Regions from separate parts of the Kitasatospora sp. NBC_01266 genome, predicted to be linked through region 1. Evidence: riboswitches for the same ligand, from Rfam matches in the RefSeq annotation. Region 1 holds a riboswitch; each other region holds the start of a gene.
The links. Region 1 has a riboswitch for magnesium ahead of OG403_RS29465 (NRAMP family divalent metal transporter). Riboswitches for the same ligand answer to the same signal wherever they lie in the genome.
Positions count from the first base shown of each region.

Region 2: another riboswitch for magnesium. It lies ahead of OG403_RS17150 (NRAMP family divalent metal transporter); the one in region 1 lies ahead of OG403_RS29465 (NRAMP family divalent metal transporter).
Region 3: another riboswitch for magnesium. It lies ahead of OG403_RS07190 (hypothetical protein); the one in region 1 lies ahead of OG403_RS29465 (NRAMP family divalent metal transporter).

Region 1 covers NZ_CP108458.1:6,859,713-6,869,435, forward strand. Annotated here, with positions in the region: gene OG403_RS29440 (hypothetical protein) at 1-881, opposite strand, end outside; gene OG403_RS29445 (ATP-binding protein) at 1,034-1,489, shown strand; gene OG403_RS29450 (winged helix-turn-helix transcriptional regulator) at 1,508-2,044, opposite strand; gene OG403_RS29455 (MFS transporter) at 2,217-3,710, shown strand; gene OG403_RS29460 (DNA-binding protein) at 3,763-4,329, opposite strand; M-box (ykoK) riboswitch at 4,462-4,639, shown strand; gene OG403_RS29465 (NRAMP family divalent metal transporter) at 4,908-6,557, shown strand; gene OG403_RS29470 (organic hydroperoxide resistance protein) at 6,667-7,080, opposite strand; gene OG403_RS29475 (MarR family winged helix-turn-helix transcriptional regulator) at 7,238-7,753, shown strand; gene OG403_RS29480 (N-acetyltransferase) at 7,779-8,522, opposite strand; gene OG403_RS29485 (hypothetical protein) at 8,550-8,972, shown strand; gene OG403_RS29490 (FUSC family protein) at 8,994-9,723, shown strand, end outside.
Region 2 covers NZ_CP108458.1:3,959,573-3,969,295, reverse strand. Annotated here, with positions in the region: gene OG403_RS17160 (hypothetical protein) at 1-962, opposite strand, end outside; gene OG403_RS17155 (PKD domain-containing protein) at 1,272-4,115, opposite strand; M-box (ykoK) riboswitch at 4,435-4,612, shown strand; gene OG403_RS17150 (NRAMP family divalent metal transporter) at 4,918-6,594, shown strand; gene OG403_RS17145 (hypothetical protein) at 6,804-7,085, shown strand; gene OG403_RS17140 (winged helix-turn-helix domain-containing protein) at 7,101-7,508, shown strand; gene OG403_RS17135 (MgtC/SapB family protein) at 7,536-8,261, shown strand; gene OG403_RS17130 (MarR family transcriptional regulator) at 8,499-9,581, opposite strand.
Region 3 covers NZ_CP108458.1:1,624,581-1,634,303, forward strand. Annotated here, with positions in the region: partial or broken gene OG403_RS07180 (DUF6508 domain-containing protein) at 1-213, shown strand, start outside; gene OG403_RS07185 (ADP-ribosylglycohydrolase family protein) at 211-1,257, shown strand; M-box (ykoK) riboswitch at 1,356-1,534, shown strand; gene OG403_RS07190 (hypothetical protein) at 1,803-2,141, shown strand; gene OG403_RS07195 (glycoside hydrolase domain-containing protein) at 3,146-5,314, shown strand; gene OG403_RS07200 (HEAT repeat domain-containing protein) at 5,563-7,110, shown strand; gene OG403_RS07205 (hypothetical protein) at 7,104-7,757, shown strand; gene OG403_RS07210 (glutathione peroxidase) at 7,998-8,486, shown strand; gene OG403_RS07215 (hypothetical protein) at 8,548-9,426, opposite strand; gene OG403_RS07220 (ABC transporter ATP-binding protein) at 9,618-9,723, shown strand, end outside.

The DNA of each region.
Region 1 (9,723 bases):
CCGTGCGCCTGCTGGCCGCGCAGGAACGCGGTCAGCCGGGGGCCGGCGGCCGGTGCGCACTCGGCGGCGGCATCCGCGTACTGCAGCGCGCGCGCTCCGTAGCCCAGGTTGGCCGCCTGTAACGCCATGCCGCGCAGGGTGCGGCAGTAGGTGACGTGGTCCTGGCCGTCCTGCGCCAGGGTCAGCGCCTCGGTGAAGTACTGCTGGCCCAGACCGTGCGCACGTTCGTACATCGCCATCCAGCCGGTCAGGTAGACCAGGTCGGAGGCGGCGGCGAGCATCGACTTCTTCACCTTCGGCGTGCCGTCCGCCTGCAGCCAGGGCATCACCGTGTTGGCCAGGAACGCGGCGCTCATCGGTCGGGCGTGACCGCCGCCCAACTCGTCGAGGATCGCCGCGATCCGCTCCGTCATCGCCCGGACCGTCTCCACCTCGCTCTCGCCGATCCGCACGGTGCGCCCCGCCCGCACCTCCTGGTTGGCGTTGTCCAGCCGCTGGGCCAGTTCGGTGTAGCCGGGGACCAGCATCGCGGCCGAGTAGAGCCCGGCGGTCAGCATGCTCCGGCGCGACGGGTCCATGTCACTGCGCACCAGGTCGGCCAGATCGCCCCCCGGCGTGCTGCCGGCCGGTGCCGGGCCGAAGCCCGCTTCCTGCGAGGTGACCGGGCGGCCGAGCCGCCGGGCGAAGGCCTCCGCCACCACCGGCCGGACGGCCGGCTTGGGACGGACGCCTTTCAGCCAGTGCGAGACCGCAGAGTGATCGTATGTCAGCTCCAGACCGGCGCTGCGGCCGATCCGGTTCACCGCGCGGGCCAGCTGGTCATTGCCCCAGCGGGCCTCGGCCAGCAGGGCGGCCAGCTGTCTGTTCGGCGTGCGTGTCATAGCTCCCCCTTGCTTGATTCACGTCGTTCACGGCTGAGCCCAGCATGAACCGTTCTCTTCTCGGGCGTAAGTCGGTTGACTGTGCATCAGCCGCTCGGGGACGGCGGAACCATGGTTCGGCCGCTCCCTGGATCGACGAGGAGATGCCCTACATGGAGCGCGAGTACCGTCCCCTGTCGGATGAATTCCAGGTCACCGCTGATGCCAGTGCCGTTCGGCGAGCTCGTGACCGGATCGTTGCCGTGGCCGCGGGTTGGGGGGTGCCGCTCGCCCTGGAGGCACAGGGGGACCTGCGGCTGTGCGCCAGTGAGGTGGTGACGAACGCGCTGGAGCACGGCGGCGGGGAGTGCCGGGTCACGGTGCGCTGGACCGGTCGGCAGCTCATGGTGGAAGTTGCCGACCGGTCCCGGCGTGCGCCGATGGTGCTCTGCCCGGCGGACGACCTGACCTCCGGACGCGGTCTGGCGCTGGTCCAGGCGCTGGCGGACAGCTGGGGCTGGGAGCCGAGCGAGTGGGGCAAGGTGGTCCGCTTCGCCTTCGCCGCCGCGCCGGTGCCGGCGGCGCCGGTCGGCCCTCGCTGCCCGTCGCTGGTGGTGCGCTCGGTGTGACCTACCCGGTGCCCGGCGTCAGTGCGGCCCCTCGGTCAGCACGGGGGTGAGCAGGGGCCGGGGCCGCGTCAGCGCCAGCGAGACCGGGTCGGTGCGCTGGCTGCGCCGGCCGTCGGGGGCCGGCCGCATGACGACATGGGCCGGGGTGACCGCGACCCCGCACGGGACGCAGATGCCGACCGGACTGATCCGGTTGCCGCACACGTCGTGGGTGAAGACGGTGATCGACGGGTGCTCGGCGGCGTGCCGCTCGCCCCAGCGGGCCAGCGCGTGCACCGGCTGCCAGAGTTCGAGGCCGGCCTCGGTCAGCAGGTACTCGTACCGCACCGGGGCGTCCTGGTAGGGCTCCTTGCGCAGCACGTCGGCCTCGACCAGGCTCCGCAGCCGCGCGGTGAGCACCGCCCGCGGGATGTCCAGATGGGCCAGGAAGTCGTTGAACCGGCGAACCCCGTAGAAGGCGTCGCGCACGATGAGCAGGCTCCACCGCTCGCCGACCACCTCCAGGGCGCGGGCGAGCGAGCAGTCCTGCTGGGCGTAGTCCGTTCCGAGCGCCATGGGAGCGAGTGTACTCGGTCGGTTCAATGAACAGACCGATGGTGTAGCTTGGGGGACGGGTCGGTTCATTCACCAGACCTACTGTGCCCGAGTGAGTTCATTCACCAGACCTAGGTGGTCGCAGATGTCTCCGGAGAGTCCCCGTCCGCACGTCCTGACGGACGGTCAGCCCGTGCGGGACCAGCCTGTGCGGGACCAGCCCGTGCAGGACCGGTCGGCGCAGGCCGGCCCAGGCCCGTCGGCCGCCTCGCGCGGCGCGCTTGACCCGAGTGGCCAGCGAGGCCCGCGCCCGACCCTGCTCACCGCTTGCTACGGCACCTTCCTGGTGCTGATCGCCTACACCCTGCCGACCACCACGCTGGCGCCCACCGCCGCCGCCCTGCACGCGGGTCCCGCCGCGCAGACCTGGATCCTCACCGGCGCGCTGCTCGGACTCACCGCGCTGCTGCTGATCATGGGCGGGGTCGCCGACGACCACGGCCGCAAGCGGGTGTTCGTGGCAGGCGCGCTGCTCCTCGCGGCGTCCGCCGCGCTGGCCGCGCTCGCCCCCGACACCGCCGTCTTCGTGACCGCCCGGGTGCTCCAGGGCGGCGCCTCGGCCGCGCTGCTCGCACCCAGTCTCGGCCTGCTCAGCCAGGCCTACCCGGTCGGCCCCGCCCGGGTCCGGGCGCTCGGCGGCTGGGGCGCGGCGGTCGGGCTCGGCATCGCGGTGGGCCCCGTCTACGCCGCGCTGCTGGCCGAACTCGCGGGCTGGCGTGCGGTCTACGCGCTGCTGGCGCTCCTGGCGCTGCTGCTCGCCGGGCTCGCCGTGCGCTGCCTCACCGAGTCCCGCAGCGACCGGCCGCGCCGCCTCGACCCACTGGGCGCCCTCACCCTGGCGGCCGGCACCGCCGCGCTGGTCGCCGGTCTGGCCGAGGGGCGCACCGGCTGGCTGCGCACCGTCCCGGTGGTGCTGCTCGTCCTCGGGGTGGCCGGACTGGCCGCGTTCGCGCTGGTGGAGTCCCGGGTGGCCGAGCCGATGCTGGACCTCGGGCTCTTCCGCGACCCCGGCTTCATCGCCGCCGGGGCGGGCGCGCTCTTCACCGGTCTGTCCATCGTCGGCCTGATGAGCTGCCTGCCCACCGTGCTGGAACGCGCGCTCGGCGAGACGCCGTTGGTGGCCGGGCTGGTGCTGGCGATCTGGTCCGGCCTGTCGGTGGTCGCCGCCCTGCAGTCCCGTCGGCTGGCCGACCGGTTCACCCCGATCACCCAGCTGGCCGCCGCCCTGCTGGCCTGCGCGCTCGGTGAGGCCGCCCTCTACGGGCTGACGCCCGACGCCGGTTGGCCCCGGCTGGTCCCCGGCCTGGCGCTGGCCGGTCTGGGCAGCGGCGTGCTCAACGCGGCCCTGGCCCGACTCGCCGTCAGCAGCGTGCCGGCCCATCGCGCGGCCATGGGCTCCGGCGCCAACAACACCGCCCGCTACCTGGGTTCGGCCCTCGGCGTCGCCCTGGCCCTGGCCCTGATCGGCTCCGCCCACTCAGCCGCCGGGCCGGCCGCCGCGACGGCCGCGGGCGCCGACCGCGCGATCGTGGTGGCGGTGGCCCTCTGCCTGCTCGGCGCGGTGATCGCCCTCTGGGTCCGCGCGGCGGCCCGGCCCGGAGGCCGGACGGCGGGCCACCGCCGGTAGCGGCGGCCGCTGTCTCTCCCGGCCCGCCGGGCGGACAGCTCCCCGGTCGCGGTCAGTCGGTCGCGGCCGCCCCCGCCCCCGCTCCCGCCCCCGCCCCCGCCCCCGCCCCCGCCCCCGCTCCCGCCCCCGGTGCCGCCCCCGCTCCCGCCCCCGGTGCCGGTGACGAAGCCGCTGCCGCGACTGCCGAGCGCCCGGCCAGCCGCTCGTACCGCTGGCGGGCCGCCTGCGGGGTGCCCAGGCCCAGACCGAACGCCACCTCCTGCCAGGTGAGTCCGCGCCCGCGTGCCATCCCGAGCAGTCCGGCCTCCAGGTCGTCCATCTCGGCCCGGGCCAGCGGGACCAGGCTGAGCGCGGCCAGGATGTCGCTGCGGTCCACCTCCGGCTCGCCCGCCTCGGCCGTCGCGGTGCCGCTGAGCAGCAGGCTGACCAGACGGATCGCCTCGTGCGGGGCGAGGACCGCGGGGTGCACCTGGCGTCGGCGCTGCTCGTCGGTGGCGGCGTGCCGCTCGGCTATCCGGAAGAGCGAGGTGTACTCGCGCTGGGCCCGCGCCTGGTCGGGATCCGGCACCGCGAACGGATCGACGGGTCCGACCGGATCGGCAGAGTGAGTTGATGCCATGTCAGCACTCTGGTCGAGGCTTCAATCAGTTGTCAATGTTCACTTGTGAACAACCTGTTCATCAGTCAAAGTTTGGTAATCGCGGGCGCTTCGATGTGGGCGCGGGTCTATGCTGATTAGCGTTCAATGAAGAAGGCACCTCGTTCGGTGAGGCGTCTTCACGGACACAGGCCACTGATCCCAACCGTCGAGAGACGCTCCGGATCAGGACAGATCTTCCCGACCTAAGGGTTGATCCCAAGTGGCTTCCGGCTCAACCGAGTCGGATCACGCCGTGAAGTGCCAAAGCTCTGACGAGTTGGGGTGAGCTGGTCCTCGGGGCCGGCGAGCTCCTTGCCGTGTCGTCATGCGCAGCGGTCCGTCGCGCGCACCGGCCGGGAGGAGGCGAGAGACAGACTCATGGATTGCAGTAGTCCGGGCCACAGTTGCCCCTACCCCCGCTTGTCCTCGTACTTCTTCGGCTCGCGGTAACCACCTCGGCAAGCTTCACCCGTACAGGTGCGGGCACCTGTTCCGAGGTCTGCTGCCGCGTGCCCCCGAACTCCCCCTGAATCGTTGGGGGCTGAGGGAGGTTCACCATGACCACCAACGTGACACTCGACTCGAAGGTTCCGGCGGCGCGCAGCGCGGTGCTGGATGATGCGCACCTGGGCGATATCAAGGGTGCGCTGGGCACGATCAGGCTGGATGACACGGCTGACCGCAAGGGTCTGTCGGCGAAGCTGAAGACGCTGCTGGCGATTGTCGGTCCGGGTCTGATCGTGATGGTCGGCGACAACGACGCCGGGGCGTTCTCGACGTACGGCCAGGCGGGGCAGAACTACGGTACGCATCTGCTGTGGACGCTGCTGCTGCTGGTTCCGGTGCTGTACGTGAACCAGGAGATGGTGCTGCGGCTGGGTGCGGTGACCGGTGTGGGGCACGCGCGGCTGATCCTGGAGCGGTTCGGGAAGTTCTGGGGCGCGTTCAGCGTGATCGACCTGTTCCTGCTGAACGGGTTGACGCTGGTGACGGAGTTCATCGGGGTGACGCTGGCGGCGGGGTATCTGGGGCTGCCGAAGGTGGCGTCGGTGGTGCTGGCGGCGGCGGTGATCATCGCTTCGGCGTTCACGGGGTCGTTCCAGCGTTTCGAGCGGATCGCGGTGGCGCTGTGCGCGGGGTCGCTGCTGCTGGTGCCGATCTACTTCATGGTCCACCCGAGGACCTCGCAGCTGGCGCATGACTTCGTGGTGCCGGACATGCCGGGTGGTACGGGGCAGTTGGCGACGGTGATGCTGCTGATCATCTCGATCGTGGGGACGACGGTGGCGCCGTGGCAGTTGTTCTTCCAGCAGTCGTATGTGATCGACAAGCGGATCACGCCGCGGTTCATGAAGTACGAGAAGGCCGATCTGTGGATCGGGATCGTGATCGTGGTCGTGGGTGCGGCGGCGATGATGGGTTTCACGGCGGCGGCGTTCGCGGGTACGGACGGGTTCGGGAACTTCACGGACGCGGGTGCGGTGGCGAAGGGGCTGGCGGACCATGGTGGCAAGGTGGTCGGGGTGCTGTTCGCGATCGCGTTGCTGGACGCGTCGATCATCGGTGCGTTCGCGGTGTCGCTGTCGACGGCGTATGCGATCGGTGATGTGTTCGGGATGAAGCACTCGCTGCACCGCGGGGTCGGTGGGGCGAAGGGGTTCTACGCGGTGTATGCGGGTCTGGTGTGTGCGGCGGCGGCGATCGTGCTGGCGTCCAGTGACCACACGCTGGGTCTGCTGACGCAGGGTGTGCAGGTGCTGGCGGGTGTGCTGCTGCCGTCGGCGTCGGTGTTCCTGCTGCTGCTGTGCAATGACAAGCAGGTGCTGGGGCCGTGGTCGAACGGGCCCAAGGTGAACGCGTTCACCTCGGCGGTGGTGGGGGTGCTGGTGACGCTGTCGGTGATCCTGACCGCTTCGGTGCTCTTCCCGGACATCACCTCGCGGCAGATCCTGGACATCATGGCCGGCTGCGGTGTGGTGGGTGTCCTGGTCGCCGGCTTCGCCTTCACCCGCAGGTTCGGAACCAGCACTGCCGCGAGCTCTCCGTCGGAGGCTGCGGGAGACTGGCGGATGCCGCCGCTGGAGACCCTGACCCGCCCGGTGATGTCCACCGGCCGCAAGGTCGGCATGGGCGCACTGCGCGGCTACCTGTTCATCGCGCTGATCCTGGTGGTCGTCAAGCTGGTCGGGACCGCGCTCGGCCACTGAAGAACGGACCGCGCGGTCGGCTCGGAAACGGGCGAGGCGCCCCCGGGACGGCGAACCGTCAGGTTCGGCCCGGTGGGCGCCTCGACAGACCCGAGCGAGCTGCGCGTGCCTACTCGACGACCACGGTGACCGGGATGTTGCCGCGGGTCGCCTTGGAGTACGGGCAGTACGCGTGCGCCTGCTCGACCAGTGCCTGGCCCTGCTCGCCCTGCAGGCTGTCCGGGAGCTCGACCCGCAGCGTGACGGCGAGGCCGAAGCCGCCGTCGGTGTCCTTGCCGATGCTGACCTCGGCGGTGACCGAGGCGTCCTTGGTGTCGATCTTCGCGGCCCGGCCGACCGCGCCCAGGGCGCTGGCGAAGCAGGCCGCGTAGCCGGCGGCGAAGAGCTGCTCGGGGTTGGTGCCCTCGCCGTTGCCGCCCAGGGCCGCCGGGAACGCGAGCTGGAGGTCGAGTCGGCCGTCGGAGCTCACCGTGCGGCCCTCTCGGCCGTTGGCGGTGGCGGCAGCGGTGTACAGCGCATCCATCGGAATCGTCCTTCGTCCGTCGTCGATCACCCGGCGGGGTGCCCGGGTGGGCCGGCCGAGTGGTGTTCGGCCGAGTGGTTCGGCCGCTCCACCAGCATGGCACGCGATTCAGTTGTGCGCAACCAAGTGATGCGCGATCGAGTTGTATCCTTGAGGCATGGCCACCGTGAACCCGAGCAGCCCGCCGTCCCCGACCGGCGACGGCCTGCCCGCCGACCTCGACCTGCTCCAGCTCGACCTCCAGGTCTGCTTCGCCGTGCACGCCGCTGCCCGCTCCTTCGACCGGGTCTACCGCCGGCTGCTCCAGGACCTCGGTCTGACCTACCCGCAGTACCTGGTGATGCTGACGCTCTGGGAGCACGGTGATCTGCCGGTCAAGCGGCTCGGCGAACTGCTGCGGCTCGACTCCGGCACGCTCTCGCCGCTGCTGAAGCGGCTGGACGCGGCCGGCCTGGTGCTGCGTGAGCGCAGCCCCCAGGACGAGCGCTCGGTGATCGTCCGCCTCACCGCCGAGGGCACCGCGCTGCGCGGCGCCGCCCAGCGGGTGCCCCGGCAGATCGCGGTCGCGAGCGGGCTGACGGCCGCGCAGGGCGTCGAGCTGCGCACCCGGCTCGAGCAACTGACCGCCACCCTGGACATGTTCGGCACCGAGCCGGCGGCCGGCGAGGCCTGAGCGGGCCGCCGCCTCGGCGTCGCGGTCAGCGCAGGGCGTGCCGGACCCAGACGTTCGGTTCGACGTAGCTGACCACGTCCCGCTCCGGCGAGCAGTGCGCGGGTACCAGGCCGTCCGGCACCAGGACCGGGCCCGGTGCGTCGAACGGCAGGCCGGTCCAGGCACGCCACTGCGCGGTGGAGCCGGTGACCGTCATCGAGCAGGGCGCGACCGAGTCGATCACGCCGCCGGCCCGTACGTGGGTGCGCAGCCAGGCGTCGACCGGCAGGCCGTCCGCCCGGGTGCGCAGCGCGTACTCGCCCATCGGGCTGTCGGGTTCGAGGTGCTTGCCGGTCGGTCGCACCGGGGCGACCAGCTCGGCGAAGCCGCGCGAGCGGGCATTCTCGCGCAGCGCGGCCAGCAGCACGGCCGACAGGCCCTGGCCGAGCCGGTCCGCCCGCACGGTGACGTCGATCGCGCTCACCGTGTCTGCCGGAGTGCCGCGCCGCAGGTCCTGGAACGCCCAGACCAGCACCTTGTCCCAGCCGCCGGCCGGCAACTCGCCGCGCCCCGGCCCGTGCAGCGCGAACGGCACGCTGTGGCCGCGGGCCACCACGACGCCGTCCGGGTCGGTCGCCACCATGGTGAACTCGGGAAAAACCTGGTCGAGTTCTCCGAAGTGGGCGAGCCCGACCAGGTCGTTCAGAATGAACTCCGGCCAGGTGTCGGGGAACCAGAGCGACTCGGCGAGGTGCGGCCGTTCGGCCAGCGTGGTGATCATGAATTCCATACGGCGCAGGGTAGCTAGGATGACCGGGTGTTCGATCGGTTGGGGATCCAGGTGCTGGCGCCGGGGCCTCGGTTCGCGGCCCAGACGCGGTTCTGGGTGAACGGCGAGGACCTGGTGGAACAGGCGGTCGGCCCCGGGGGCTACGGGCCGAGCGCGGTCAGCGTGTTCCCCGTCGGCCGCCCCGGTCTGCTGCGGGCGACCGGCGAGCCGCGGCGCGTGGAGCTGGGAGAGCCGGAGTGCACCGGTGGCTGCTGCGGCTTCCTCTCCGCCGTCGTGCAGCGGTTCGGGAACGTCGTCCGCTGGTCGGACTGGGAGGTTCCCGCCGACGGAACCCGGCCGCTGGAGTTCGACTTCGAGGCGGACCGGTACGAGGCCGAGCTGGCCCGCGTCGAGGCGCCTGGCTGGCGGCGGCGCGGGCGGGCGCGCTCGCGCCTTCCGGGACGGGAATGAACGACGCGCGAGGATCATCCGATGAGCAGCGCTGAGACCGATTCCGCCGGCCGACTGACCCCGCCTCCCTGGCTGGTCCGCACGCTGCGTCCGCAGCCCACCCCCGTGCCCAGGGCAGCCGCGGTGCGCGCGGCCGTCGGGATGGCGCTGCCGGTGGCTGTCGGCTTCGCCACCGGGCAGAGCGCCGACGGAGCGCTGGTCGCGATGGGGGCACTCGGCGCCGTGCTCGGGGACACCGCCGACGCCTACCGGCTGCGGGTGTTCAACATCGCCGTGCCGCAGCTCTTCGCCGCCGCCGGACTGGCGCTCGGCGAGCAGGTGTACGGGCACGGCTGGGTGGCGGTCGCCGCCCTCACCGGGCTCGCGCTGGTGGCCGGGATGATCAGCACGATCGGCGCGGTCTCCTCCGCCATCGGGCTCAACGTGCTGCTGATGGCGGTGATCGGCGCCGGCCTGCCGTTCCCGCCGCCCTGGTGGCACGGTCCCCTGCTGATCCTGCTCGGCGCCGCGCTGATCCTGGCGATGGCGCTGCTCGCCTGGCCGGTCCGGTCCCGGGTCCCCGAACGGGACGCGGTCGCCGACGCCTACCGGCAGACCGCCGACCTGCTCGACGCCGCCGGCGGCGAGCACTGGAGCGAGGTGCGCGCCCGGCTGACCGGGGCCCTCGACCACGCCTACGACCTGCTGCTCAGCCGCCGCGCGCTGGCCCCGGGGCGCAGCCAGGGGATGTCCCGCCTGATGGCACTGCTGG
Region 2 (9,723 bases), 2.9 Mb from region 1:
TGGGCGGCCCCGGAGGACTGCTGCACCGTCACGCGGAACGGCGCGGTGCCGGCGAGCCGGCAGTCGAGGCCGTTGCCCGGGTTCGACTGGTCGGTGCAGACCTGCTTGCCGGTGGCGTCGTACACGGTCTGGGTGACCCGGTAGGTGTTCGCGTAGCTGCGCAGCACGTCGTTGGCGGCCAGGTCCAGCGTGTAGCAGTCACCAGCGGAGGCGACGGGCAGTGAGCCGGGGAACACGGTCGGGGCGCCCAGCGTCCGGTCGGTGGCGGCCACTGTCTTGCAGCCGGTGGCGGACAGCAGCGGGAGGTACGACACGGAGATGCCGTTCTGCGTCCCGCTGCCGTCCTTGACCTGCAGCGAGTAGGTCCCCGCCTGGCTGGTCGGGCAGCGCAGCACGCCGTACCCGTAGCCGGAGCCGAAGGGACTGTCGCAGGTCACCTTGGTGCTGCCGTCCGGCGCCACCATTGTCGGGTAGAGCGTGCCCTGGGCCGCCACGGCCTGGATGAGCACCAGGTCCGTCTGCTGCGGCAGGGTGATGGAGAAGGATGCCGTCTGGTAGGCGCCGACCGCGCAGCCGACGACCGTCTGCGGAGCAAGGGTGGCCGGGCACGGGCCGGGCGGGGCGCTCTGTTGGACCGCCCGCACGGCCTCGCCGCGGGCGGACTTCGCCTCGGTCGTGGGCGCCGTCTTGGGCGCGACCTTGGCGGGTCGGCTCTCGGACGCCGACGGGGGCGTGCTGGCGGCAGCCGACGGGGCTGCGGTGGCGGTGCCGGCTGTGGGGCCGGAAGTGGCGCCGGGCTGTGACGAGGCGGCCGCGGCGGACTGCGGCGCGACGGGCGGTGCCGCCGCGGCGGCGCTGCCGGGCTGGCCCATCAGCGAGGCTATGACGGCCAGCAACACGGCGCCGGACGCGAGCGCGCCGGAGCCTCTTCTTTCTCGTCTGCCGGACGGCAGCAGGTTCATACGATCCCCCCATTCCGGTTACACCGGATTTCTAAGAACAGCACAGGAACTGCCGAGCAGGCGGAGTCTAGCGAGTTGCCCGCACGCCGGCGCGCGGGATTCCGTTGCCGAACTACCGTTGGGCGCAACGGGGATCGATCCAGCACCGGGAGCGGTGGCGCTGCGCCGGCAGAGGCCGGTGTGCTCCTTCACAAGTGGATGTCCTGGGACGCCGCTTGGCGCGGCGAGACCTGGCCGGTCTGGAAGCCCGGTCCAAACGGTTCCGCCCCCGCCGGGAGACCCGGTGGGGGCGGATGCGGTTGTGCGGGATCAGCCGGCGGTGAAGTAGCCGAGCAGGTCGGCGAGGACGTCCGTCGTGCCGTCGTGGTTGTAGACGTCGACCCTGCCGTCGGTGCCGAGCGGGGTGGTGACGTGGTTGGGGACGTCGACTCCGGGCTGGGCGTTGAGGTTTGAGGTGCCGGGGCGGGTCTGGCCGTCGGGGAAGACGGTGAGGTAGCTGGGGGCGGTGGAGTCGGTGGCGGTGACGTTCAGCACCGCTCCGGTGGCGTTGGCGGGGACGTTGCCGGTGCCGGCGATCTGGAGACTGGTCTGGCTGTCCCGGCTGAGCGGGGTCCCGGTGGTACGGGTGTCGAGCAGGCGGGTGGGGGTGGTGGGGGTGAACAGGCCCTTCCCGTCCGGGCTGTAGTAGCCGAACACGTCCAGCACGATGTCGGTCGAGCCGGCGTGGTTGTAGACGTTGATGCTGCCGTCGGGGCCAAGCGGCACGATGACCTGGTTGGCGCGGTCCTGGCCGGGAACGGGGTTGAGGTTGGAGGCCCCGTAGCCGCTGGTGCCGCTCGGGGCGACGTCCAGGTGGGTGGTCTCGGTGGCGTCGGTGCCGGTGAGGTTGAGGATGACGGCGGTGGCGTTGGCGGGTACACCGCCGCTGCCCGCAACCTTGATGTTGCGGGTGCTGTCCGGGCCGAGCTTGCCGCCGGTGTCGCCGTTGCGGGTGTCGACCAGGCGGGCGGGGGTGAGCGGGGTGAACCTGGAGCCGCTCGACAGGTCGGTGCTGTAGAAGCCGGAGATGTCCACCACCAGATCCACGTCGCCACCCCAGGAGTTGGCGAACGACACCGCACCGGTCGGACCGACCGGGACGGTGATCAGGTTGGGCACGGCCTGCCCGCCGACGTAGTTGACGCTGGACGTGGTGGGCTGCTTGCTACCTGTCGGGTAGACGGTGACGTGGCCGTCCCGCCCCTTCGACACCGCCGTCACGTTGAGGACGACGGCAGTCGGCTGCTGGTAGCCGAAGTAGTTGGAGTAGTTGGGCAGCAACTGGAGGTCGAAGGTGCCACCGGCGGCCACGCTGCTGGGCAGGGTGCGGGTGTCCAGCAGCCTCATCGGGGTTGTCGGGTGGAAGGCGCCCGCCTGGTACGCGACGTGCAGAAGCTGCGAGGTCTTCTCGCTGCGCCCACCCGTGTCGGTCACGGTCAGCGTGACGGTGTAGTCGCCCTCGTTCGCGTAGGTGTGGGAGGTGCCCGTGATGACGTCTGTGGTGGTGACGGGGGAACTGCCGTCACCGAAGTCGAAGCTGAAGCTCTCCAGCGACCATGGGGACGTGGAGCCGAAGTCCGAGAAGTCGTACCCGAGCGGGTTGCTGTTCCGGGAGGACGTCAGCTTGGGGACGAGCAGGCCGGGCGGGCTGACCTGCACGGTGGTGTCACCGGTGGTGGTGGTGTCGCCGTTCTGCTCGGTGGCGACGACTGTGGCCTGGTAGGAGCCCGCAGTCTGGTAGGTGTGCTGGACCGAGAACTGCGTGGTCGTCACGGTCGGAGTTCCGTCGCCGAAGTCGACGGTGTAGGAGACGACTGGCGACCAGCTTCCGAAGTCGTGCAGCGTGAGGGTGGTCGACGCTCCGGCGGGAATCTGCCGTGGCTGGACCTCGACCGCGACCGAGCGGGACGAGGTCGTGAACTCGAACGCGCCCCGGTCGTAGTAGCCCGAACCGGTACCGGTGTTGGGGAAGGCGGGGTCGTCGATCCGCTGGTAGCCGTAGAGGTCGGTGGTGAGCTCGCCGGGTGCGTTGGCGTCGGCCGAGTCGATGCCGGGGGAGTTGGAGCCGATGGGGAGAGCGGTGTCGGGGTTCCCCGAGTAGTGCGGATCGGCCGTGATGTCGTGGGCGCCCTGCTGCGGGACGGCCTTGGTGAAGTCGGCCGCGGTGGCGTAGCTGGTGCCCGCCCAGTTGTAGACCGGCGCGTTGCCGAAGGGGTCGGCCAGGTTGTAGTCGGCGACGGTGCCCGGCACCGAGTCCGCGGAGACGGAGAGCTTGGCCGTGCCCTGGCTCGGGTCGCAGGCGGGGGCGTTCTTGCCGGTGTCGAAGCCGGTGGCGAGGACGTTGTTCTCGACCACGGCCTTGGACGAGTTGCCGAGCAGGCCGATGGCCGGGCCGCAGACCGAGCTGACGGTGTTGCTCGTGATCACCGTGCCCGGGGCGTCGGTGATCTGGATGCCGGCGCCGCCTGCCTGGTTGTCCACGGCGTTGGTGGTGAGGATGGTGCCGGTGACGCCGGCGTCGACGACGATGGCGGTACGGGCAAGGCCCCTGACGATGTTTCGGCTGATCGTGGTGGAGGCGGTCGTCCCGCTGAGGTGGATGCCGGCGGTCTGCGGGCCGGACGTCGATCCGCCCATGATGTTGCCGTCGAGGGTCACCAGCTGGGTGTCGGCCAACTGGACGGCACCGAGGGAGCCACGGATACCGAGACCCGTGATCGTGACATCGTGGACGCCGTTGAGGACGAAGCCGTGGTCTGCGGCCGTGCCGCCCGGGTCGAAGCCGACGAGCGGCAGAGTGCTGAGGCCGTTGCGGATGTCGCCGCCGCGAACGGTGATCGGCTTGCCCGGCTCTCCCGAGTGGGTGAGCGTGACCTGCTCGCGGTACGTGGCCGCGGCCACCTGGACGGTCTGGCCGGGCTGGGCGGCATCGACGGCGGCCTGGATGGTGCAGAACGGCGCGGCCTGGGTGCCGCTGCCCGTGTCGGTGCAGCCCGAGACCGGGTTGACGAAGAGCGTGGCACCGTCGGCGACCGCGAGGACCGGGGCGGGCAGACCGGCCCCGAGCGCGATGACGGTGGCGACGGCGAGGCCGGCGAGATGACGCTGGCGCACGGAGGACCCCCTGTGGACCGGATGCTGGAGGCTTCTACGCACGTGGCGGAAGCCGGGCACATCCTCCTCTTGATCTTCATCTTTGTCACGCCGTTACGAGCGCCTCCCGGATGTCGGGAAACCCGGCCCTGAGCTGGCGATTCACTGCGCGGACGGCGGTTGACCGCCTTGATCGCCGCGTGGCGAAGCCTTGGCCTGCCGGAAGCCCGGGTGGCGCTCGGTGACCTGGACTTCCCCACGTGTCCAGGGCCCTTTGGTCAAGGTTTAGTAAATGCGGCAAGCGTTCGGGTGGAACAGGGCTAAGCTAGGCAAGGTTTTGCAGGCACCTCGTTCGGTGAGGCGTCTTCATGGACACAGGCCACTGATCCCAACCGTCGAGAGACGCTCCGGATCAGGACAGATCTTCCCGACCTAAGGGTTGATCCCAAGTGGCTTCCGGCTCAGCCGAGTCGGATCACGCCGTGAAGTGCCAAAGCTCTGACGAGTTGGGGTGAGCTGGTCCTCGGGGCCGGCGAGCTCCTTGCCGTGTCGTCATGCGCAGCGGTCCGTCGCGCGCACCGGCCGGGAGGAGGCGAGAGACTCATGGATTGCAGTAGTCCGGGCCACAGTTGCCCCTACCCCCGCCTGTCCTCGTACTTCTTCGGCTCGCGGTAACCACCTTCGCTACGCGCTTTTCGATCTGACGCGCCATCAGCGGCTCAGTGCTGCCCTGGCGCGCTCCTTGGCGCTTGTTCGTAGCGGGGATAGCTGCCGCGTGCCTCCAAACTCCCCCTGAATCGTTGGGGGCTGAGGGAGGTTCACCATGACCACCAACGTGACACTCGACTCGAAGGTTCCGGCGGCGCGCAGCGCGGTGCTGGATGATGCGCACCTGGGCGATATCAAGGGTGCGCTGGGCACGATCAGGCTGGATGACACGGCTGACCGCAAGGGTCTGTCGGCGAAGCTGAAGACGCTGCTGGCGATTGTCGGTCCGGGTCTGATCGTGATGGTCGGCGACAACGACGCCGGGGCGTTCTCGACGTACGGCCAGGCGGGGCAGAACTACGGTACGCATCTGCTGTGGACGCTGCTGCTGCTGGTTCCGGTGCTGTACGTGAACCAGGAGATGGTGCTGCGGCTGGGTGCGGTGACCGGTGTGGGGCACGCGCGGCTGATCCTGGAGCGGTTCGGGAAGTTCTGGGGCGCGTTCAGCGTGATCGACCTGTTCCTGCTGAACGGGTTGACGCTGGTGACGGAGTTCATCGGGGTGACGCTGGCGGCGGGGTATCTGGGGCTGCCGAAGGTGGCGTCGGTGGTGCTGGCGGCGGCGGTGATCATCGCTTCGGCGTTCACGGGGTCGTTCCAGCGTTTCGAGCGGATCGCGGTGGCGCTGTGCGCGGGGTCGCTGCTGCTGGTGCCGATCTACTTCATGGTCCACCCGAGGACCTCGCAGCTGGCGCATGACTTCGTGGTGCCGGACATGCCGGGTGGTACGGGGCAGTTGGCGACGGTGATGCTGCTGATCATCTCGATCGTGGGGACGACGGTGGCGCCGTGGCAGTTGTTCTTCCAGCAGTCGTATGTGATCGACAAGCGGATCACGCCGCGGTTCATGAAGTACGAGAAGGCCGATCTGTGGATCGGGATCGTGATCGTGGTCGTGGGTGCGGCGGCGATGATGGGTTTCACGGCGGCGGCGTTCGCGGGTACGGACGGGTTCGGGAACTTCACGGACGCGGGTGCGGTGGCGAAGGGGCTGGCGGACCATGGTGGCAAGCTGGTCGGGGTGCTGTTCGCGATCGCGTTGCTGGACGCGTCGATCATCGGTGCGTTCGCGGTGTCGCTGTCGACGGCGTATGCGATCGGTGATGTGTTCGGGATGAAGCACTCGCTGCACCGCGGGGTCGGTGGGGCGAAGGGGTTCTACGCGGTGTATGCGGGTCTGGTGTGTGCGGCGGCGGCGATCGTGCTGGCGTCCAGTGACCACACGCTGGGTCTGCTGACGCAGGGTGTGCAGGTGCTGGCGGGTGTGCTGCTGCCGTCGGCGTCGGTGTTCCTGCTGCTGCTGTGCAATGACAAGCAGGTGCTGGGGCCGTGGTCGAACGGGCCCAAGGTGAACGCGTTCACCTCGGCGGTGGTGGGGGTGCTGGTGACGCTGTCGGTGATCCTGACCGCTTCGGTGCTCTTCCCGGACATCACCTCGCGGCAGATCCTGGACATCATGGCCGGCTGCGGCGTGGTGGGTGTGCTGGTCGCCGGCTTCGCCTTCACCCGCAAGCGGACCGCGACCGCCGAGGACCCTCCCCCAGCCTCCGGCCGGGGGTGCCCCCAGGACCGCACGGGCCGCGACGACTGGCGGATGCCGCCGCTGGAGACCCTGACCCGCCCGGTGATGTCCACCGGCCGCAAGGTCGGCATGGGCGCACTGCGCGGCTACCTGCTGATCGCGATGGTCATGGTCGTCTTCAAGCTGGTCGAGACCGCGCTCGGCCACTGACGGCCGAGGCGCCCTGTCCGGCCGCCCGGTCCCGGCCGGCCGGACAGGGGCCGCCTTCCCCGGCCCAACTCGTCCCGGCCTCCAACCCTGCCGTTCAACAGCTCCTCCTGCCTTTCAACTGACGCACGCTCAATCGCGCGAAGCGTTCGCTTCGCCATGCCCGCGTGCGCGTGACGTGCGCGCACGCCGTCCACGGAGGTGAGCTCCCCGTGTCCGTCTTCACGTTCCACACCGCGCTCCCGGCGGCCCGACCGCGACCGGCCATCGGCCTCGGCGGCACCGTCCGGGTCCGGACCTTCCTGGCGCAGTTGCTGCGCCGGCTGGCCGACAGCCCGCTCGACAGCCCGGTGCTGCACACCTTCCGGCCCCCGGCGCCGCGCGCCACCGCCGCTCCGCAGCGGCAGCGCGTGCGGCTGGCCGCCGAGTGGCACGCCGTCACCGACCGCGCCGGGACCGTCCACCTCGAAGCCGCCTGGCACGCCGAGAGCTGAGAAGGAGACGTTTCGATGCCCCTGCACTACCCCAGGGTTCAGCTGATCTTCTCCGACAATCCAACCGCGACTGCTCCCATGGTGGAGGCGCCGACCCGGCGCCTCACGGCGGTCGGCGTGGTGGTCGACATCGACCAGCGCACTGCCACCGTCGACGGGCGGCGGCTCGACCTCACCTACCTGGAGTTCGAGTTGCTCGCCCACCTGATGGCCCAGCCCAAGCGGGTGCTCTCCCGCAGCCAGTTGATGGAGGCCGTCTGGGGCCGCCCGAATCTCGGCGACACCAGGACGGTCAGCACTCATGTGGCCCGGATCCGCCGTAAGCTCGGCCCGGCTCATCGCGACGCCATCACCACCGTCCGGCAGATCGGCTACAAGTTCGACCCGGCCTTCGCCGGGCCTGACCACCGCCGCACCCGTTGACCCCAGCGATCCCCGAGGAGGTGCTTCATGCACGCCCTGTCCACCCTCGACTTCCTGCTCCGACTGGGTACCGGCGTCCTGTGCGGTGCCGTGATCGGGGTCGAACGCCAGTGGCGGGCCCGGATGGCCGGCCTGCGCACCAACGCGCTGGTCGCCACCGGGGCCACCCTGTTCGTGCTCTACAGCGAGGCCGTCGGCGACACCAGCAGCCCGACCCGGGTGGCCTCCTACGTGGTCTCCGGTATCGGGTTCCTCGGCGGTGGCGTGATCCTGCGTGACGGCGCCGGGGTGCGCGGCCTCAACACCGCTGCCACGCTCTGGTGCTCGGCCGCCGCCGGGGTGCTGGCCGCCTCCGGCAAGTACGGCTTCGCCGTGATCGGGACGCTGGCCGTGATCGCCGTCCACGTGGTCGGCCGTCCCGCCGGACGCCTGCTCGACCGGGTCCCGGCCGCCGGCACCGACCCCGACGCGGTGGTCGAGGCCAACCTGCACCTGCGCTGCGACCGCAGCTCCGAGACCCATATCCGGGCCCTGCTGCTCCAGGCCCTCACCAGCTCGGGCCTCACCCCGACCGGCCTGCGGGCCCGCCGGGAGACCCCGGAGACCACCAGCCTGCGCGCCTCGCTCTCGGTCAGCGGTGACGTGGCCAGCGCGTTGGAGCAGGTGATCTCCCGGCTCTCGCTGGAGCCGGGGGTGCGGGATCTGCACTGGCACCTGGACGAGGAGGAGGACGTTAACCAGGCGTTGGCGTGAACCAGGCGTTGGCGTGAACCAGGCGTTGGCGTGAACCGGGCGCCGGCGTGAACCGGGCGACGGCGCGGCGCGAGGCAGGGGGCGCGGACGTGTGGAGCAGCGTGCGGGGCGGACTGGCGGCGTTCCGGCGGTGGCGGCGCCGGGCGGTCGTGGTGGGGGAGTTGGCGGGGGAGTCGGCGGTGGAGCCGGCGGTGGAGCCGGTCATGGGGTCGGCTGCGGGGGCGGCCGACGACTGGTTCACCGCCGAGAGCCTGGCGGGCTTTCCGCTGGAGGCGGTGCGGCCGTACCTGGCCGGCTGTCCGCTGGGGCGGCTGCAGACCGCGTGGGTGCTGGCCCGTACCGGTCATGAAGCGTCGTGGATCTCCGGGCACTTGGACCTGCCGGAGGCGGCGTCGGAGCTGCTGGTGGCGGCGGCCCGGCAGCAGGGCTGACCTCTCGGGGCGCTCTGCGCTCCCGGATCGCGGCCCGGATCCCGGCGATCATCCCGGTCGGTGTCTCCTGTTCCTGGCCGCCTGCCCGGCTGTCGCCTGCCCGGCTGTCGCCTGCCCGGCTGTCGCCTGCCCGGCCCTCGCCCGGTGCCGGTTCCTCCTCCCAGCAGCTGCGGCAGAGCCCGTCCCGCAGCGCGGTCGGGCGGGCCGGGCGGTGGCAGCCCTGGCACTCCGTCAGCCGCTCGGACGGCGGCTGCGGCTCGGTGTCCCGCGCCGGCGGCAGCCGGTCGATCAGCCGCTTGCGCGCGAACGCACCGGGGCACTGCACGGTCGCGGGCAAGCCGTTGGTCATCGCGAAGCGGAACTGCTCGACGGTCACTCCGCGCGCGAACCACTCGGCGGCGAGCGCCTCCAACTCCGCGCACTCGGCGGCCGAGAGCATCATCCGCCGGTCGGCGGCGGCCAGCGAGGCCAGCGCCCGGTAGGAGAAGGAGCGCGCCGGGGGCGCGGGCGCGGGGTCCGTGCGCCCACTGCTTTCGCGGTCGTTGAGGAACTTCTCCCACCAGGTGGCGCTGCGCGGCGTGCGCGAGAAGTACGTCCGGGAGACCCACTGGGTCAGGCCGTCGCCCACCGTCTCGCGCACCCGGCGCAGGTGGCCTTTGCGGATGAGCGCACGGAGCACGGTGCTCACGGCCTGCTGCCCGTAGCGGGCGAGCGCGCGGGCGAGGGACTTGATGTCGACGGCCGCGCCTTCGGGCAGGCCGTCGATGTGGCGGGCGATTTCGGCCTCGCGGTCGGGCAGGTGAGCGAAGTCGTCCGGCCCGCTCGGGTATTGCGACGGCGCGGACCGCTTGCCGTAGCCGGGGGCGGCGATAGCATGGTGAGTAGCCACTGGATCGATCGGCTCGATTCGTGTCGGTCAGACCCCCGTTCGGTGTTGGTGCACCGGCGGGGGTTGCTTCTTTGCGCGAACCGTACACCGCGATCGCTGGCAGTTGCCAACTGATGACAATAAGTCATACTCATCGGCTTGC
Region 3 (9,723 bases), 5.2 Mb from region 1:
CTCACCGGGCTGCTGTCGACCGTGGGAGCGGTCACGCCCAGCTATGCCTGGATCAACTTCCCCCTGCCGCAACTGAGCTGGGAGGAGACCTACACCCCGGGCGACGCGGTGCGCGCCGCGACCGCGGTGGTGCGCGGCGAGCGTTTCAGCGACGGCACCATCGCCACCGCGTACCTGGACGGCACGCTGTATGCGATCGCCGCCGCCCTGGTGGCCTGGTACGAGGCCGGCCCCGCGCCCCGGGCGGTGCGCAGGCCCGCGACCGGGGCACTGCTCGGGCTGGCGATCGGGGACGCCCTGGGGAAGCCCACCGAGTTCAAGACCGTCGAGCTGATCGAGGCACACTGGCCCCACTGGCGCGAACTTCCGCTGCCGAAGCACGCATTGATCACCGACGACACCCAGATGACGCTGGCCCTGGCACGCGGCCTGCGCACCGCGCTCGACCGCGGGACGCTCGCCCCGCTGCGCCTGGAGCGGCCGGTGCGTGAGGAGTTCGTCGACTGGTCGAAGTCGCCCGACAACAACCGCGCCCCAGGCCAGACCTGTCTGACGGCCTGCTGGCTGCTGGCCAAGCCCGACCGCCGCTGGCAGGAGGCCAGCCAGATCGACTCCAAGGGGTGCGGCGCCAACATGCGGGTCGCCCCGATCGGACTGGTGCCGAATCTGACGCAGCGTCAGCGATCCGGCGCCGCACAGCTCCAGGCGGCGCTGAGCCACGGCCACCCCACCGCGCTGGCGGCGAGCGACCTCACCGCGCACGCGGTGTGGCTGCTGGCCGAAGGCGCGGCGCCGGCCGAACTGCCCGGTCTGCTGCGCAGCTACGCGAACCTCAACCGGACCGGGTACGACGACCTCTGGCTCGGCGACCTGGTGGCGCGGGCATCCGACCCCTCGGCCCAGGCGTTCATCGCCCGGGGCTGGGACGACTGCCTCGCGGTGCTCGACCGGCTGGACGCCGCGCTGGCGGCTCCCGACCTGGAGGCCGACCCCTGCCTGGCCACCGGCGCGGGGTGGGTCGCCGAGGAGGCCCTGGCCGGCGGTCTGCTCTGCTTCCTGCTGCTGCCCGACGACCCGGTGGCGGCGGTGCGCCGGGCCGCGTACTCCTCCGGCGACTCCGACTCGATCGCCTGCCTGACCGGCGCGTTCGCCGGTGCGTATCTCGGCGCGGACGCCTGGCCGCAGGAGTGGGTGCGGCGGATCGAGCACCGCGACGAGCTGCTCTCCTTCGGCGCGCTCTGGGACGGGAGCCGTTAGGCGCTGTCCGGCGGGCAGCGCGTCAGGAAGTCGCTCGGAAGTCGCTCGGCCGGCTCGCGTGTCCACTTCGGCGGTCTATAGTGGCGGAAGTTGTGCAGAAGGCACCTCGTTCGGTGAGGCGTCTTCACGGACACAGGCCACTGACCCCACGACGTCGAGAGACGCCCAGGGTCAGGACAGATCTTCCCGACCTAAGGGTTGATCCCAAGTGGCTTCCGACTCCCGCGAGTCGGATCACGCCGTGAAGTGCTGAAGCTCTGACGAGTTGGGGTGTGCCGGCGGCTCGTGCGCGCCGGTCCGCTCCTTGCCGTGTCGATCAGGCGCACCAGTTCGCGCACCGGCCGGAAGGAGGCGACAGCGATGGATTCGAGCAGTAGTAGTCCGGGTCACAGTAGGCCCCGCACCCGCCTGTCCGCTTTCCGCACCGGCACGCGCTGACCCCTTCCCGCACTCCGGCCCCCGGCTGCGCCCCGCGCGCTTCACGGCAGCCCGCCGGCTCCGCGCGTGCCCTCCAACAGCCCTTGAGCCTCCGGAGGTTGACACCCATGACCACCCTGATGTCCAGCCGTCCCACCCGCCGCTCCGGCGCCACGGCCGCCACGCCCGCCCCGTCCGGCACCGTACGCGGCTGCCTGCGGCTGACCCTGCGCGACGGAGTACCGCAGCTGTACCTGCTCGACCCCAACGACTTCGCGACCACCACCTCGACCGAAGTCGCCTACGACGTACGGGTGCAGACCGCCTACCTGCTCTCCCTCCAGGGCCACCGCCCCGACTGGCTCGCCCAGCACCTCGACCTCCCCACCGCCGCCGCCCGCACGATCGCCGAGCACGCCGAACTGTCGGGCCCGGCCGGCCCCGGGGTCATGCCGCCCCGCAGCTGAGGGGCGGTGGGCTCATCCGTGCCACCGGGCGGGGTGAGCAGCGGCGGCAGATCGGTCAGCGGTCGTCCGAGGCAGGCGAAGAACGGGCCGTCCGTGTCCTCTTCGAAGCGGTGCGCGGTCAGCGCGGCCACCAGGTGTGTCTCGTGCGCGCCGATCGTCACGCTGGGCCGGGCGGAGCCGGTGGCCCGGCGTGCCCAGGCCAGCACCTGGTCGGCGAGGTCCGGATGAGCCGGGTCGACTTGCATGGTCAGCTCTCCGGGCGACTCCAGCCAGCCCCAGGCCACGGTCATATCGCCGGTGGACCAGACTGCGGTGGGGCGGGTGTCGGGAGCGGAATCCGCGCAGGCGGCCGCCCACGCGAGGTCGCCGGAGTGCCGCCAGCCGGCCTCCGGGAACACCCGGCCGGCCAGGCTCTGCATCGCACGCAACGCCATCGGCCCCACGTATTCGTTTCGGCGCACAGTCCGCGACTGTGCCGGGTCGGACGGCGATCGACAACTGGATTACCCGGGCGCGGGACCGCGCGGTGAGTCGCGGCCGGAGCGTCCCCGGTTCCCTCTCGCCGGAGCCCGGGGGGAGGTTCGGATCGTGACGACCGCCCCGGCTACTGTGTTCCGCATCGATCACGAGAGCTGATCGATGGCACAGGGGGATGAGGAACGTTGAGAAGGACTGTTCGCCTGGCGGTCTCCGTACCGCTCGGGGGGTTCCAGATGTCGGTGGACTTCCGTGATCAGCAACCGATCTGACTGACCAGAAGCAGCCGCGGGCCGAGCGCACCTGTCGGCCGGCGGCCGCCACGACCGCTCGGGCAGGCCGATTCGGCGGGTGCCGTCACGACATGTCCGAGCGTCGCACTAGCATCCTGAGTAACTGTCGTGCCGACGATTCGATCGGATGGTCGGTCCGCCAGTCCGTAACCGCCGCCGGCCGCTGCGCCGGTGGCGTCCGCCGGCCCGCCGCACCCCGGCGGGACGACCGTCACCACTGTCAGAGAGACCCGTGTGAATTCTCGCCTCACTACCGGACGACGCCGCTACGCGGTCGCCGCGACAGCCGCGCTCGTCGCGTCGCTGACCGCCGTCGGATCAGCGCAGGCCGCATCCGGCACCTCGGACACCAAGGCCGTGTCCTACCAGAACCACGTGTTCCACGTTCCCTCCGGATGGACGGTGGTGGATCTGACGGCCGATCCGCACGCGTGCGTCCGGTTCGACCAGCACACCATCTACCTCGGGCAGCCGGGCACCGAGCAGAACTGCCCGGCGCATCTGATCGGCCGCACCGAGGCCCTGCTCGTCGAACCTACCGTCAGCGGTACGCCGGTCGGCACGAAGGTCGACGCGACCGGCCACGAGATCGACGCGGCCGACGCCACGGTTCAGGTGACCGGTACGTACGACACCGACGAGCAGTCGATCCGTCAGATCATCGCCGGCGCCGGGCTGCCCACCACGGCGCCGAGCGGCCGGTCCGCCAAGGCCGCCGCGCCCCGGATGCTGGCGGCCGCGCCCAGGAGCGCCGCCGCTTCCAGCCTGTCCGCCGCCGCCACCGTGCCGGCCTCCGCCACCAGCTACACCGGTCAGGGCTTCGACGCCTGCCAGGCGCCGAGCAGCGACACCATGAACGCCTGGATGTCCGCCTCCCCGTACCGGGCGATCGGCATCTACATCGGCGGCTCGAACCGCGCCTGCAGCCAGACGAACCTGACGGCCTCCTGGGTCCAGCAGCAACAGAGCAGCGGCTGGCACTTCATGCCGCTGTACGTCGGCGTGCAGGCCAGCGGGATCACCAATCCGGCGACCCAGGGCGCCAACGCCGCGGACGACGCGGTGCAGCAGGCCACGACGCTCGGGTTCGCCCCCGGCAGCGTGCTGTACTACGACATGGAGAGCTACCAGTCGACGTACACCGGCTCGGTGCTCGCCTTCCTCACCGCCTGGACCAACGAGCTGCACGCCTACGGTTTCAACTCCGGCGTCTACAGCAGCTCCAACTCCGGCATGAAGGACCTGGTCGCCAACGCCGGGAACAGCGGCTACACCATGCCCGACGTGGTGTTCGACGCCAACTGGAACGGCGTGGCCGACACCAACGACTCGGCCATTCCGGCCGGTTACTGGGCCAACCACCAGCGCGTCCACCAGTACGCCTCGCCGTCCGCAGACCAGACCTACGGCGGCTACTCGATCGGGATCGACCAGGACTACCTGGACGTGCAGGTCACCAACGTGCCGCCGTCCCAGTCCTCCGAGTTCTTCCTCGGCACCCGGACCAGCTCCGGCAACTGGCCCGGCTTCACCCCCATGTCGGGTGTCGGCGGGGTCGGCGTGTTCAAGGGTAGCGAGGCGGCGATCGCCGGGATGCCGGACGGCACCTCGCAGGAGCTGGGCATCGGCACGGACGGGAACCTGTACCACGGGATCCGGTCCACCAGCGGCACGCTGAGCGGCTTCGCGGCCCTGAGCGGCGTCGGCTCGCCGAACATGGCGGCGCGCAAGGCGGGTATCGCGGGGATGCCCAACGGCTCCTCCCAGGTGCTGGCGATCGGCAACGACGGCAACGTCTACCACAACATCCGCTCCGCCAACGGCAACTGGAGCGGCTTCGCCGCGCTGCCCGGGATCGGCACGCCGAACATGGCGGCCGGCGACGTGGCGATCGCGGGGATGCCGGACGGCTCCTCCCAGGTGCTGGCGATCGGCAACGACGGCAACGTCTACCACGAGATCCGCTTCGCCAACGGCAACTGGAGCGGCTTCGCCGCGCTGCCCGGGATCGGCACGCCGAACATGGCGGCCAAGCGGGTGGCGATCGCGGGGATGCCCGACGGCTCCTCCCAGGTCCTGGTGATCGGCAACGACGGCAACGTCTACCACGAGATCCGCTTCGCCAACGGCAACTGGAGCGGCTTCGCCCCGCTGCCCAGCGCCGGCTCGTCCACCATGGCCGCGAGCGCGGTGGCGATCGCGGGGATGCCCGACGGCTCCTCCCAGGTGCTGGCGATCGGCAACGACGGCAACGTCTACCACAACATCCGCCTCGCCAACGGCAACTGGAGCGGCTTCGGCGCCGTCCCGGGGCCGTACGGGTCGAACACCTTCCCCGCTCAGCGGGTGGGTATCGCGGGCATGCCCGACGGTTCCAGCCAGATCCTGGCGACCCGGAGCTGACCGACTCTCCGGTCGTGACGGCGGTGCTTCTCCCCTCTGCGGCGGGGGGAAGCACCGCCTGCTGTTTTCGGGGCCCGGACCGGTACGACTGCGCGGATGATCAACGGCGCTCGCCGGATCGTCGTCGTCCAGCGGGTTGCCGCTGGGGGCACGATCAAACAGGGTCCGCGTGTGCCGATCCAGCGCCGCAAGCACCTTGTCGGAGATCGCTGACACCCTGACCCTCGATCGGCGGAAGGATCAGTCCCGTGGAGATGGAAAGCTTGATCAACGAGGCGTGGCGGCCGACTACCACCACGCCTCGATTGCGTGAACTAGCGGCCGAGGACCCGAGGCTGGCTCGGATCGTGGCCGGCCGAATAGGCCTGTCCGCCGAGTTCGCCGAGGAATTGGCCGCCTGGGCGGACAGTGCCGACGCGCATGGTGCCGTCACGGACGGCGCCGACACGGGCCTCGCTGAAGCGAACCTCAACCGGATCGGCATGGTCCGAGCCCTGGCAGCGCAACCAGCGACCTCGCCTGAGCGGCTGGCACTGTACGCAGGACACCCGGACGAACAGGTACGCCACTTCGTCGCCCTGCACCGAGGTACGCCGAAAGCAGCCCTCGAGATGCTGGCCGCCGACGACTCCCCGGCCGTGCGCTGGGCCCTCGCGGCCCGGGAGGAGCTGCCGGAGAAGATCGCCGACAAGCTGCTCACCGACTCCGCAGCCGATGTACGGCTGGCTCTGATCCAACGCAGCGTCGTCCAAGAAGCGCACTTGCAGGCGCTCGCCACGGACCCCGATCCGCGCATCCGCCGAGTGGTGGCCGAACTGGGCTACGCCGGAGACGCCGACCTGCTCGACGAGGATCCGCGGGTGCGCCAGGTCGCTGTGCGGAGCCGCGACCTCGATGCGCTGGCCGCACACCTGGAGCGGCTGGTCCGAGACCCGGACCAGCTTGTGCGTGAACTGTGCGCCTCGAGTGAGCGCAACCGTGACGGCGCCCTTCTGGCCGTGCTCGCCACCGACTCGGTTCCGGCGGTCCGCAAAGAGGTGGCCGCGAACTGGCACACCCCCGTCGAGTCCCTGATCGCCCTGGCCGGCGACGAGTGCCAAGAGGTCCTGGAAGTCCTCAGCAAGAATCCGTTCGCCCCGCCGCAGGCCCTCTCCGTGATCCTCGAGACCGTTCCACAGGATTTCGACTCCTTGGACCATTCCATCACGCGATTCATCATCTACAACCTGCTCCGCAATCCGGCCATCAGCTGCGAGACGATGCGGGCGTTGTACGCGAAGAACCCGTTCCAGCACGTCAAGGTGGCTGCCCTGTCCGAACCCAACTGCCCCCCGGACGTGGCCCTCCGATTCGCGGTGGATTATTACGCGCACCTGGCGGGCAACGACGAGGCGCGGCGCAGTTTCGCCGATGTGGAGGCGGCACTGCGCGACGGACGACCCCTCGGCCCGGTCCTGGCCGAACTCCTGTCCAGCCCGGACCACTACCTGCGCGGAGTCGCGGCCGCCAACCGGCACACTCCACCGGAAGCGCTGGCGCACTACGCACACACCACCGACCCCAAGTTGGGGGACTACAGCCTCAACGACGTGGCGAAGAATCCTGCCACACCGCTCGAGATCCTCGAGGACTGGGCCCGCGCCGACGAGCGGCAGTCCAAGATGCTGGGAAACCCTTATCTACCCGAGTCCGTGTTCGAGATCATCGCGACCGGCGAGGACGAGCGCCGTGCACGCGTCGCGCGCCGGATACTGGCGGTTCGGACGCACCGGGCCGGAACGGAGCACACATGCTGAAGCTGTCGTCGTGGAGCGCTCGCTTCGCACCGCTGACCGACATCGACGATGTGTCGGGTTGGGTCGGCCCGATGACGAGAAACTACCTGGAGGACGAGGACCTCGACTGGCGGCTGCACCGCGGTGACCTGATCGTCCCCGAGAACGTCGATCAGGACCTCGCGCTCGTCGTCGACGGCAACATGATCGTGCACGGATTCCTCGACGACTACGTCTCCGACATCGGCCTGCTCGTCGTCCTCGGAGATCTGGTCGTACACGACCTGGTCTCCTGGGGCGCGGTCTCCGTCGGCGGGGACCTGCGCGCCGAGGGAGTGGTCTACGCGTACTACAACGACTACACCTTCGAGGTGGGCGGCAAGGTCCACGCCCGGGCGCTGGTGCTGGCCGACAAGTCGGGCGGCTACAGCACCGGCGAGGTGGAGGCGGAGATCGACTCCTACATGCCGACCAAGAAGCAGTACCGCGCCGCCCGGGACATCTTCGTTCACCAGGTGTACGCCGACGGCGAAGAACGCGCCCAGAAGGGCAAGCCGCCGAAGCTGGACAGGCCGAGCTACCACCGGGTCTGCTCGAGGCTGCACGGCGGCGAGCCGCTGTTCAAGACGCCCGCCCCCGCACACGAGGCCCACACGGTGAAATCCTGACCTGCCCCCCGGTGTTCCCGCGCCAGGACGCGGACCAGAGGACCTGGGCGCGACGGACCACCGCTCCCGCCACTCGGCGCCGATCCTGCCGGATCGTCATTGTTGGGCGGGCGGTGACGGTCTTGCGGGGTCAGCGGCCTCGGCAGCGGCCCGGAGTACCGCTGCTCCCCGGCCCAGGGGCCCGCTGGTAGAAAGGACCTCCAGCACCTCTCACGCGCCTGACCCCCGGAGGATCCCGTCATGCCCCTCGCCGACATCCCCCTGCAGACCCTGGCCGGACAGCCCACCTCCCTCGCCGAGTTCGCCGGCAAGGCCGTCCTGCTCGTCAACGTGGCCTCGAAGTGCGGCCTGACGCCGCAGTACACGGGGCTGGAGGAGCTGCAGAAGCATTACGCGGAGCGCGGGTTCACGGTGCTCGGGGTGCCGTGCAACCAGTTCGGCGGGCAGGAGCCGGGCAGCGCGGAGGAGATCCAGACCTTCTGCGCGGTCAACTACGGCGTCTCGTTCCCGCTGCTGGCGAAGATCGAGGTGAACGGTGACGGCCGGCACCCGCTGTACCAGGAGCTGACCGGGCTCGCCGACGGCTCCGGTGAGGCCGGGGACGTGCAGTGGAACTTCGAGAAGTTCCTGATCTCGCCCGCCGGCACCGCCGTGGGCCGGTTCCGGCCGCGCACCACGCCGGACGACGCGGAGCTGGTCGCCGCGATCGAGGCCCAGCTGCCGGCCTGAGCCGTGCGCCGGGCACCTCGCGGCCGCCACCGGGCCGCCATCGGGCCGCGAGGTGCACCGCTCAGCCCAGCAATGCGCTGACCATCATCCCGGGAACGAAGAGCAGGCCGATGAGCCCCAGCCCCAGTGCCAGGGCGCTGAGCACCGGCACGGCGATCACCGGCCAGACGAAGGCCCCGAGCGCCGAATACGGGTCGTCCCGACCGGGCACCAGCAGCAGGGTCAGCACCGGCTTGGGCTTCCAATCCGCGTAGAACAGGGTGTGCTTGTGCACCACGCGGGCGCCGTTCGGCGCGATGTACCAGTACTCGTGGGTGCCCAGCCCCGCGCTGCGGTCGTAACGGGCCTCCACCCGAACGCCCTTGGTCACCGCCCGCCAGAAGGTGGTGACCAGCCTCCGGACTTTCCGGCCCGACTCGAACGACCACCCCAGCGGCAGCACCCCGATCCAGCAGTACCCCGCGGCGGCGGGCTGCCCGACCGCGAAGAACACCGCGCTCTGCACCCCACAGCACCCGACCACCGCCATCCACACCAACGCGCGACCGCTGAACCGCCCCCGCAGCGTCCGCCGCGGCCGAGGCGGCGCCTGCTCGGCCCGCTCCGTGGTGACCGGCGGCGTGTCCGTCACCCCGAGCTTCCGCACCCGCTCGACCTGCTCGCTGACGGCCACCGCGAGCGCTGCGGCCTCCGCCGCCCGGCACCGCAGCTCGAACACCGTCTCCGAGCCGCGCAGCTCCACCCGCACGCGGCCCCGCAGCGACCCGCCACCCAGTGCGACCGCCGCCCCGACCGCCCCGTACGGAATCCGCGTCACCATACCCCCGCGCTCCCACAGCACCGCCGCCTCACCGACCCGCACCGTGGTGCTCCCGGCCCGCACGATCAGCGACGGCGGCGCCGCCACCGACGCGCCTGTGGTCCCCAGTCCTGACGCCATTTCCTGCTCCCCCTCCGAGACGACCCTTGATCATCCCGTTCGGGGCGCCCGCTGCCAAGCGGGTTCCCCGACCGCTCGCCGGTCCGCGGCCGCTCCGCGGCGGACATCGGGCCGGCGGCCACGGGCCCGGTGATCCCCAAGACGGGGTCGCTAGGCTGGCCGGACGCATACCTCGAGAGGACCCCGTCCGGATGGCCAAGAATTCCGCCGCAGCGCGTGCCAAGACGCGCCCGGCCCTGCTGAAACTGACCGGGGTGAGCCGCTCCTACGGCGACCGTGAGGTGCTGCACCCGGTGG